Regions from separate parts of the Lacrimispora sinapis genome, predicted to be linked through region 3. Evidence: a T-box and tRNA genes for the amino acid it is inferred to sense, from the RefSeq annotation. Region 3 holds a T-box; the other regions hold tRNA genes.

The links. The T-box of region 3 lies ahead of VIG27_RS10150 (valine--tRNA ligase). A T-box ahead of a tRNA ligase gene usually reads a tRNA of that ligase, here a tRNA-Val.
Region 1: it has a tRNA-Val gene. The T-box ahead of VIG27_RS10150 (valine--tRNA ligase) is inferred to sense a tRNA for this amino acid. The anticodon was not compared.
Region 2: it has a tRNA-Val gene. The T-box ahead of VIG27_RS10150 (valine--tRNA ligase) is inferred to sense a tRNA for this amino acid. The anticodon was not compared.

Annotation. Positions count from the first base shown of each region.
Region 1 is NZ_CP141832.1:17,370-20,634, reverse strand. It holds gene VIG27_RS00120 (aminotransferase class I/II-fold pyridoxal phosphate-dependent enzyme) at 1-579, opposite strand, end outside; gene VIG27_RS00115 (hypothetical protein) at 782-1,012, shown strand; tRNA gene VIG27_RS00110 (tRNA-Lys) at 1,063-1,135, opposite strand; tRNA gene VIG27_RS00105 (tRNA-Phe) at 1,139-1,211, opposite strand; tRNA gene VIG27_RS00100 (tRNA-Met) at 1,257-1,330, opposite strand; tRNA gene VIG27_RS00095 (tRNA-Tyr) at 1,377-1,458, opposite strand; tRNA gene VIG27_RS00090 (tRNA-Thr) at 1,481-1,553, opposite strand; tRNA gene VIG27_RS00085 (tRNA-Val) at 1,589-1,661, opposite strand; tRNA gene VIG27_RS00080 (tRNA-Asp) at 1,685-1,758, opposite strand; rRNA gene VIG27_RS00075 (23S ribosomal RNA) at 1,846-3,265, opposite strand, start outside.
Region 2 is NZ_CP141832.1:3,060,992-3,064,256, forward strand. It holds tRNA gene VIG27_RS14365 (tRNA-Arg) at 33-106, opposite strand; gene VIG27_RS14370 (RraA family protein) at 455-1,150, opposite strand; tRNA gene VIG27_RS14375 (tRNA-Arg) at 1,523-1,596, opposite strand; tRNA gene VIG27_RS14380 (tRNA-Leu) at 1,626-1,711, opposite strand; tRNA gene VIG27_RS14385 (tRNA-Val) at 1,735-1,807, opposite strand; tRNA gene VIG27_RS14390 (tRNA-Asp) at 1,873-1,946, opposite strand; tRNA gene VIG27_RS14395 (tRNA-Ile) at 1,976-2,049, opposite strand; tRNA gene VIG27_RS14400 (tRNA-Thr) at 2,087-2,159, opposite strand; tRNA gene VIG27_RS14405 (tRNA-Glu) at 2,166-2,237, opposite strand; tRNA gene VIG27_RS14410 (tRNA-Asn) at 2,285-2,357, opposite strand; rRNA gene VIG27_RS14415 (23S ribosomal RNA) at 2,450-3,265, opposite strand, start outside.
Region 3 is NZ_CP141832.1:2,173,331-2,176,595, reverse strand. It holds gene VIG27_RS10160 (DUF5716 family protein) at 1-466, shown strand, start outside; gene VIG27_RS10155 (hypothetical protein) at 463-1,278, shown strand; T-box leader at 1,368-1,590, shown strand; gene VIG27_RS10150 (valine--tRNA ligase) at 1,658-3,265, shown strand, end outside.

The DNA of each region.
Region 1 (3,265 bases), 1.6 Mb from region 3:
TGCCTCATCCACAATAAGGGGTAAACCAAACTTATGAACCACCTGAGCAATTGCCTTAATATCAGAAACCACACCATCATAAGTTGGGGATACCACCAGTACCGCTTCTATATCCGAACATGTTTTCAACATTTCTTCTACATCCTCAGCTAATAGTCCACCTTGAAGCCCCAATTCAGGTATAAATTGTGGATAAATATAGTTTGCATTCAGCTGATTGAGGAAAACTCCATAAAAAGCAGATTTATGACAATTCCGGCTCATCAAAATCGTCCCTCTGTTCCGAACTGTGGCACCGATTGCACTTAATATTCCGCAACTGCTTCCATTAACAAGATAGAATGTCTTGTCACTCCCATAAATTCCAGCCGCCCATTCCATAGAATCCTTTAAAATTCCTTCCGGATGATGAAGATTATCAAACCCGTTAATTTCCGTAATATCAATTGAAAATGGATTTAAAAATTGGCTCAAAGCCTCATACTTATATTGTCTTTTATGTCCCGGCATATGAAATGGGTAGAAATCCGAGTCAGCATACTCCATCAACCTTTTTAGTAAATTTGGTCTTTCCTTCACAATTTATCCCTCAATCTCCTCAACTCTATATTTCTGCTCTTATATTTTCCTGTTTCGATATCTATTTATTCTTATTTCAATTATTAAATTTCTGCAGACTACCAACCCCTTTAGTATAGCATCCTTACCCTATCTTTACAATTTATTCTAGGGGAGCTATAATAGTATTTTGAGTAAAATAGTGGAAGGAAAGGTGATACCCATGAGATTAATAGAGTTTAAAATGGAGCGTCCAGGATTAGTAAAAGCAAATGATTTAGTTCACATCATAGAACGGGAAGGTACCAGCAGCTACAGTTATATCATAGAACCGGCTGTTGCCATGTCAGGCTGTTACACTGGACGCGACCGTATAAAATCCAACCAGGGAATTGTAAAAGAAGTGAAACACAATGACCGGGGATATTACGTGATTGTAGAATTCGATGAATAGAATAGTAAAATACAAAAAGCCCTGAAACATTTCTGTTTCAAGGCTTGTCCTGAGACACCGGGGATTCGAACCCCGGACAACTTGATTAAAAGTCAAGTGCTCTACCACCTGAGCTAGTATCCCATATGCCCAAAGCCGGAATCGAACCAGCGACACGAGGATTTTCAGTCCTCTGCTCTACCAACTGAGCTATCTGGGCGCATGCGTTCTTTAGTACATTATCCACTAAATTACACATTAAAAATTGCGGGGGCAGGATTTGAACCTACGACCTTCGGGTTATGAGCCCGACGAGCTTCCAGACTGCTCCACCCCGCGTTATTTAATTATAGTATATGCAGTGATTCATTTTTTAATCACTGAATGGATGGAGATGGATTCGAACCATCGAAACGTGTCGTAACAGATTTACAGTCTGCCCCCTTTGGCCACTCGGGAACCCATCCATATTTCAATTGTTTTGATGCAAGCCGATGATCGGACTCGAACCGATAACCTGCTGATTACAAATCAGCTGCTCTGCCAATTGAGCCACATCGGCACAACTCTTCTCATGTATGTGGTTTGCATACTGAATGGGACCTATAGGGCTCGAACCTATGACCCTCTGCTTGTAAGGCAGATGCTCTCCCAGCTGAGCTAAGATCCCATTGACAAAATTTAGTTGTAAAACGACCCGGATGGGACTCGAACCCACGACCTCCGCCGTGACAGGGCGGCGCTCTAACCAACTGAGCCACCAGGCCAAACCTATTTGAAGGCTAATGCATATACCCTCAAAACCACACATTGTCTTAAATCTTTCATCCGTTCTTCCTCTTACCTAAACCAACCTGGTTAAGCCCTCGACCTATTAGTGACAGTCAGCTACACATGTTACCATGCTTCCACCTCTGCCCTATCTACCTCGTCGTCTTCAAGGGGTCTTACTCTTGCGATGGGATATCTCATCTTGAGGGGGGCTTCACGCTTAGATGCCTTCAGCGTTTATCCCTTCCCGACTTGGCTACTCTGCCATGGTCTTGATCACCAACAGATACACCAGAGGTCAGTCCATCCCGGTCCTCTCGTACTAAGGACAGCTCCTCTCAAATATCCTACGCCCACGCCGGATAGGGACCGAACTGTCTCACGACGTTCTGAACCCAGCTCGCGTACCGCTTTAATGGGCGAACAGCCCAACCCTTGGGACCTACTACAGCCCCAGGATGCGATGAGCCGACATCGAGGTGCCAAACCACTCCGTCGATGTGAACTCTTGGGAGTGATAAGCCTGTTATCCCCAGGGTAGCTTTTATCCGTTGAGCGATGGCAATCCCACTTTATACCACCGGATCACTAAGTCCTAGTTTCCTACCTGCTCCACCCGTCGGTGTCGCAGTCAAGCTCCCTTATGCCTTTGCACTCTTCGAATGGTTTCCGTCCATTCTGAGGGAACCTTTGAGCGCCTCCGATACTCTTTCGGAGGCGACCGCCCCAGTCAAACTCCCCGCCTGACATTGTCCCCCAGCCAGGTCATGGCTGCAGGTTAGAAACCCAGTATCGCAAGGGTGGTATCCCAACATCGGCTCCTCAAAGACTGGCGTCCGTGATTCTTTGCCTCCCACCTATCCTGTACATGCAATACCGAATCCCAGTATCAAACTAGAGTAAAGCTCCATGGGGTCTTTCCGTCCTGGCGCAGGTAACCAGCATCTTCACTGGTATTTCAATTTCACCGGGTGCATTGTTGAGACAGCGCTCAAATCATTACGCCTTTCGTGCGGGTCGGAACTTACCCGACAAGGAATTTCGCTACCTTAGGACCGTTATAGTTACGGCCGCCGTTTACTGGGGCTTAAATTCAGAGCTTCGCGTTTCCGCTAACCCCTCCTCGTAACCTTCCAGCACCGGGCAGGCGTCAGCCCATATACCTCACCTTTCGGTTTTGCATAGACCTGTGTTTTTGCTAAACAGTTGCTTGAGCCTATTCTCTGCGGCCTGATTTCTCAGGCACCCCTTATCCCGAAGTTACGGGGTCATTTTGCCGAGTTCCTTAACAATGCTTCTCCCGCCGGCCTTAGGATTCTCTCCTCATCCACCTGTGTCGGTTTACGGTACGGGCACATATTACACAATAGCGGCTTTTCTTGACAGCCCCTACAGAGACTTCCCTACTTTTGTTCGGTACGCGTCACACCTTCCTGTTGCTAGACGGATTTGCCAGCCCAGCCAGTCCAATGCTTGCCCCGGTCTTTTCATTCCCGGGTTCTC
Region 2 (3,265 bases), 890 kb from region 3:
CAGTTTTCAAAAAACAAAAACTGTTCTTTTCATGCGCTGGACAAGATTCGAACTCGCGGCCTTCTGGTCCGTAGCCAGACGCTCTATCCAACTGAGCTACCAACGCAATTATTTTACATCAGTAACTATACACCTAATTTATCCATTTGTAAAGATATGATTTCCTCTTAAACCCTTTAACCAAAAAAAATTGTATGGTTACTGTTGCACTATTTTTTATCCATCTTTATTTATTCACTATTTTTAGTGCATCATTATTTACTTAACATTCTATATCCAACACTATTTACTCAACATTTTTAATGTACCATTATTTTTTCAACCTTCTTTACACACTATTATTTTTTCAACCTTCCTTATACAACACTATTAATGCATCATTCCTTTTTCGCCATTATTTAACACTATATGCCTTTTATTTTTATTATAATAGTAGTACTGATAAAAAAACGTTTTATTTGATCATATCAAGTACCCATTGAGGTGCGAGCTGAGGCAATTCTTTTCCGTTCCTTTTTGCTTCTCTATAAGCCTCAATCGTGCGGCTCCGATCTATTTCATAGGCCAGTTTCTCTTCCGCCAGATCAAGGACTTGACCGATATACTCTCTGGGTATGACACATACGCCATCAGAATCGCCTGCTACCAGATCACCCGGATTCACCTTAACACCACCGCAAAAAATTTCCGTGTTTACATTCCCCTCATCCTTTTTAATTGGTGAATTCGGTATGAAGCCTTTGCTATAGACTGGAAATCCCAACTTAATATTTCCCTCTCTGTCTCTTGTGTATCCATCAACCACCATTCCCTCAAAACCGATTGCCTGACACGCACCCATAATTAAATCACCACAATATGCTCTGCTCTCAAATCCTTTTCCATCAATCACCATAACATAACCTTCCGACGGAGCACTATAAGTTGCCAAATGTATGGGAAAATTATCACCATTTCCAGTTTGTACAGTCAAAGCTGTGCCCACCATAGTCATTCCAGGGGCAACCGGTTTAATAGCTGCTTCCATGCATCCGTTATTTCGTAAATCTATATTTGCTTTTTTTACCCCATCACATAAAAGTGCAACGCTAAGATTTCTAGCCCTTTCCAAATACTTTTGTTCTATCAATTCTGCAGATTTATTAAACATATGTTCCCCTTTAAAATTTTGTTTATTTTATATTCTCACCTGGTGTTGTTTCATTTAATGTTTGTTTCGTTTAATGTTCGCTTTTAGGAGCATTCTATTTCTACCTTATAATCAGCCAATAACTCCATCCAAGCATTTGCCTTACTCCCTTACCTCTGCAAACATTTACATTATAAAAAAGTTTGTCTAATTTCTCCATATAGGCAAATGCTTAACTATAATAAAAATCAAGTATAACACGAAAAAAGCACCCTGTATAGGATGCTTTTACTTCGTGAACCATCAAATTAAAAATGTTAGTCAAACGAAAAAGGCCTCCTTTACAGGAAGCCTTTCTTTTTGCAAACCCTTATAAAATAAAGGTTTTCTGTACGTGCGTGAGAAGATTCGAACTCCCGACACCTTGGTCCGTAGCCAAGTGCTCTATCCAGCTGAGCTACACACACATATTCGATTACTTGCCTTATCAGGCAAATGCCGGCGACCGGAATCGAACCGGTACGGGAGGTAAGTCCCGCAGGATTTTAAGTCCTGTGCGTCTGCCAGTTCCGCCACGCCGGCATTCTCATGATTTCTCATGGAAATGGGACCTATAGGGCTCGAACCTATGACCCTCTGCTTGTAAGGCAGATGCTCTCCCAGCTGAGCTAAGATCCCATAAATGTGACAGTAAGCCATTATGCTTACCTGCTGGTATTAAATAACTGTACTTTCATACAGAACGACCCGGATGGGACTCGAACCCACGACCTCCGCCGTGACAGGGCGGCGCTCTAACCAACTGAGCCACCGGGCCAGATCATTAAATATTTAGTTCAGTGCTAGTGGACCTTCGGGGACTCGAACCCGGGACCGACCGGTTATGAGCCGGTTGCTCTAACCAACTGAGCTAAAGGTCCTAAAATATTAATTTAATACATATATTTGGTCTATGAAAGCCGATGATCGGACTCGAACCGATAACCTGCTGATTACAAATCAGCTGCTCTGCCAATTGAGCCACATCGGCATTCAATGACCCCAACGAGATTCGAACTCGTGTTACCGCCGTGAAAGGGCGATGTCTTAACCGCTTGACCATGGGGCCGTACTTTTGTTTCGTTATCCTCACAGCCTTCGCTTGAGTATCACGAACTCCCCGAGTAGGACTTGAACCTACGACCCAACGGTTAACAGCCGTTTGCTCTACCAACTGAGCTATCGAGGATTATTGCATTGCTGCAATTACTGAGGCATATACCCTCAAAACCACACATTGTCTTATATCTTTCATCCGTTCTTCCTCTTACCTAAACCAACCTGGTTAAGCCCTCGACCTATTAGTGACAGTCAGCTACACATGTTACCATGCTTCCACCTCTGCCCTATCTACCTCGTCGTCTTCAAGGGGTCTTACTCTTGCGATGGGATATCTCATCTTGAGGGGGGCTTCACGCTTAGATGCCTTCAGCGTTTATCCCTTCCCGACTTGGCTACTCTGCCATGGTCTTGATCACCAACAGATACACCAGAGGTCAGTCCATCCCGGTCCTCTCGTACTAAGGACAGCTCCTCTCAAATATCCTACGCCCACGCCGGATAGGGACCGAACTGTCTCACGACGTTCTGAACCCAGCTCGCGTACCGCTTTAATGGGCGAACAGCCCAACCCTTGGGACCTACTACAGCCCCAGGATGCGATGAGCCGACATCGAGGTGCCAAACCACTCCGTCGATGTGAACTCTTGGGAGTGATAAGCCTGTTATCCCCAGGGTAGCTTTTATCCGTTGAGCGATGGCAATCCCACTTTATACCACCGGATCACTAAGTCCTAGTTTCCTACCTGCTCCACCCGTCGGTGTCGCAGTCAAGCTCCCTTATGCCTTTGCACTCTTCGAATGGTTTCCGTCCATTCTGAGGGAACCTTTGAGCGCCTCCGATACTCTTTCGGAGGCGACCGCCCCAGTCAAACTCCCCGCCTGACATTGTCCCCCAGCCAGGTCATGGCTGCAGGTTAGAAACCCAGTATCGCAAGGGTGGTATCCCAACATCGGCTCCTCAAAGACTGGCGTCCTTGATTCTCTGCCTCCCACCTATCCTGTACATGCAATACCGAATCCCAGTATCAAACTAGA
Region 3 (3,265 bases):
CTGTTCCCGCCGCAAGGTTTATATAGAGCAGGAGCTGTTTGCAAGAGGTGCGGCTTTTAAAGGCATGGATTACTTACAGGAAAATAACGCATATCCGTTCACCTGCATCTGTGATGGACGGCTTCATTCCACAGTTTCCATGCGAGTGCTCCACAAGGAGCGGGAAAGCCAGCTTGTGGTGGCGGCTGCCGGTGATAACTGGTACGAAACAAAGAGCAGTGTAGATTTGATCGTGGATAACCAGGATTATGTGGAATTTATGGTGACTCCCATGGACCCCAAACAGAGGCGCTTAGTAAAGATCCCCTTAGAAGGGTTTCCCAACCGGCCAAGCAGGACGACCCGGCTGGGCTTGAGCTTTGGCTTTTTGGATGAAAAAACCATGGCAGTGGTACTGAAAGACAAAGGCTTTGGAGAGCTGTTTCCTGCTACGGATGCAGTCATTAGACAAGAGGTCATGCTATGAGTCTGATTCTTTGCCGGCAGGAGCCGGTGAAACACCCATATTATTTTGAAGGTCTGGGAGTCCGTTTGTTTTCTTCCCAGGAGCTATGCTATGTGATTTATCATAATCCTCTGCTTGTCATGGACAACTTTGTGGATAATTCCCTGATTGAATTTATCCGGGATGATCTGGATATGGCTTTCCTTGCTTTAAAGCTGGTGAAATTACAGCAAAGCGGTGAAGACGGGGATGAGATTTTGGCTGTAATTCTACACGAATGCGATTATTACAATGCGGCAGAGGTGAACCGTTTTAGGCAGAAGTTAGCCGCTTACCGGCGGCTGCCGGAGGCGGAATTTTTAAAGGAACGGGCGGATTATCTGTTTTCCAAAAAACAGTATGGAAAAGCGGTGGCGGAATATCAGAGGATTTTAGAACTGCCGAAGGGAAACCGTGTGGATGACGTGTTTCGGGCAAAGATCTATAACAATCTGGGTGCCTCCTATGCAAGGCTTTTTATGACCAACAAGGCTTATCAGGCTTATGTGAAATCCTTTGATCTGGTAAAAAACAGTGAGGTCTTAAAAAGAATCTGCCATTTGGCCCAGTGGAACAAGGGCCTTGTATTAAATGAGAGGTTTCAGGCCTTGATTACGGAAGAATTGAAGCGGGAAACCGAAGAAGAACGGAGAAAAGCAGAAGAGCTGGCAGGCCAGGCAGACAGCCTTCTGGAACTGGAAAAGCTGTTTCAAAAAGATCCCATCAAGCGTTTTCAAGGCGCCGGAGAGCTTGTTCAGAAGTGGAAACAGGAATACCGCAACATTATGTCTTGACAAATTTCTGAAAAGACACTATCATTACAAATGACAGGAAAACACTTTGTGAGTATGGCTTTGTGCCAAAGCCCACGGGTGGGAATAAAGAAAAGGTAGAGAAAAAGAGGAGTACGTGCATGACCCTGAAAGAGAAAACCGTCCATCGGCTGAAAGGCGGTTAAGGAAGTGTGTTCGGAAGGTAGCTTTGGAACCGGAAGGCTGAATCAGACTGACAGTAAGCTTTCACGCCTGGCAGCGTTATAAGCCGAAAGAAGTATGGCAGGATTTGTCATATAAAAAAAGGTGGTACCGCGATGATTCGCCCTTTGCATCCAAGGATGCAGAGGGCTTTTCTTTTTTTCTATGAAAAATGATGGGAAAGATAAAGGAGAAGATTATGAAAGAGTTAGAAAAGACCTATGATCCGGCTGGGATCGAAGGAAAGCTTTATAAAAAGTGGCTGGATAAAAGGTATTTCCATGCACAGCCAAATAAGGACAAGAAGCCCTTTACCATTGTGATGCCGCCGCCAAATATCACCGGACAGCTCCATATGGGACATGCTCTGGACAATACCATGCAGGACATTTTGATCCGGTACAAGAGAATGCAGGGGTTTGAGGCTCTTTGGCAGCCGGGAACAGACCATGCCGCCATTGCCACGGAAGTAAAGGTAATTGAGAGTTTGAAACAGCAGGGCATTGACAAAGAGGAACTTGGAAGAGAAGGCTTTCTTTCCAAGTGCTGGGACTGGAAAAAGGATTATGGCAGCAGAATCATCAATCAGCTTCATAAGCTAGGCTCTTCCGCTGACTGGGAGAGAGAACGCTTTACCATGGATGACGGGTGCTCTGAGGCAGTCCAGGAAGTGTTTATCCGCCTTCATAAAAAGGGTTATATTTATAAAGGCTCCAGAATCGTAAACTGGTGTCCGGTATGCCAGACCTCCATTTCCGATGCTGAGGTGGAGCACGAGGACCAGAATGGCTTCTTCTGGCACATCAATTACCCCATTGCAGGAGAAGAAGGCAGATTTGTGGAGATCGCAACTACAAGGCCGGAAACTCTGTTAGGAGACAGTGCGGTGGCTGTCAACCCGGAGGATGAACGGTATCAGGACCTGATCGGCAAAATGTTAAAGCTTCCTCTTACAGACCGTGAGATACCGGTAATTGCGGATTCATATGTGGATAAAGAATTCGGTACCGGATGCGTAAAGATCACTCCGGCGCATGACCCCAATGACTTTGAAGTTGGGAAAAGACATGATCTGCCGGAACTGGTTATCATGAATGACGATGCCACCATCAACCTTCCGGGAAGCAAATACCACGGTATGGAACGGTATGAAGCCAGAAAGGCCATGGTAAAGGATTTGGAGGCACTGGGGCTTTTGGTGAAGGTCGAGCCTCACACCCATGCGGTTGGAACTCATGACCGTTGCGGTGCCACCGTAGAACCTATGGTAAAACAGCAGTGGTTCGTTAAGATGGATGAGCTGGCTAAACCAGCGGTGGAAGCATTAAGGAATGGCTCCTTAAAATTTGTTCCTGAGAGATTTGATAAGACGTATTTTAACTGGCTTGAGAACATTCGTGACTGGTGTATCTCCAGACAGCTCTGGTGGGGGCACCGGATTCCGGCTTATTACTGTGATAGCTGCGGAGAGATCGTTGTTTCCAGGAAAGCACCGGACGTTTGTCCAAAATGCAAGGGGACACACTTAACACAGGATGAGGATACTCTTGACACCTGGTTTTCGTCTGCACTCTGGCCGTTCTCAACCCTGGGATGGCCCAATGAAACAGAAGATTTAAAGTATTTCTACCCAACCGATGTACTGGTTACCGGTTATGATATCATTTTCTTCTGGGTCATCCGTATGGTATTTTCCGGCATCGAGCATACGGGAAAGCTGCCGTTCCATACCGTACTGATGCATGGCCTGGTGAGGGATTCTGAAGGACGCAAGATGAGCAAATCCTTAGGAAACGGCATTGACCCT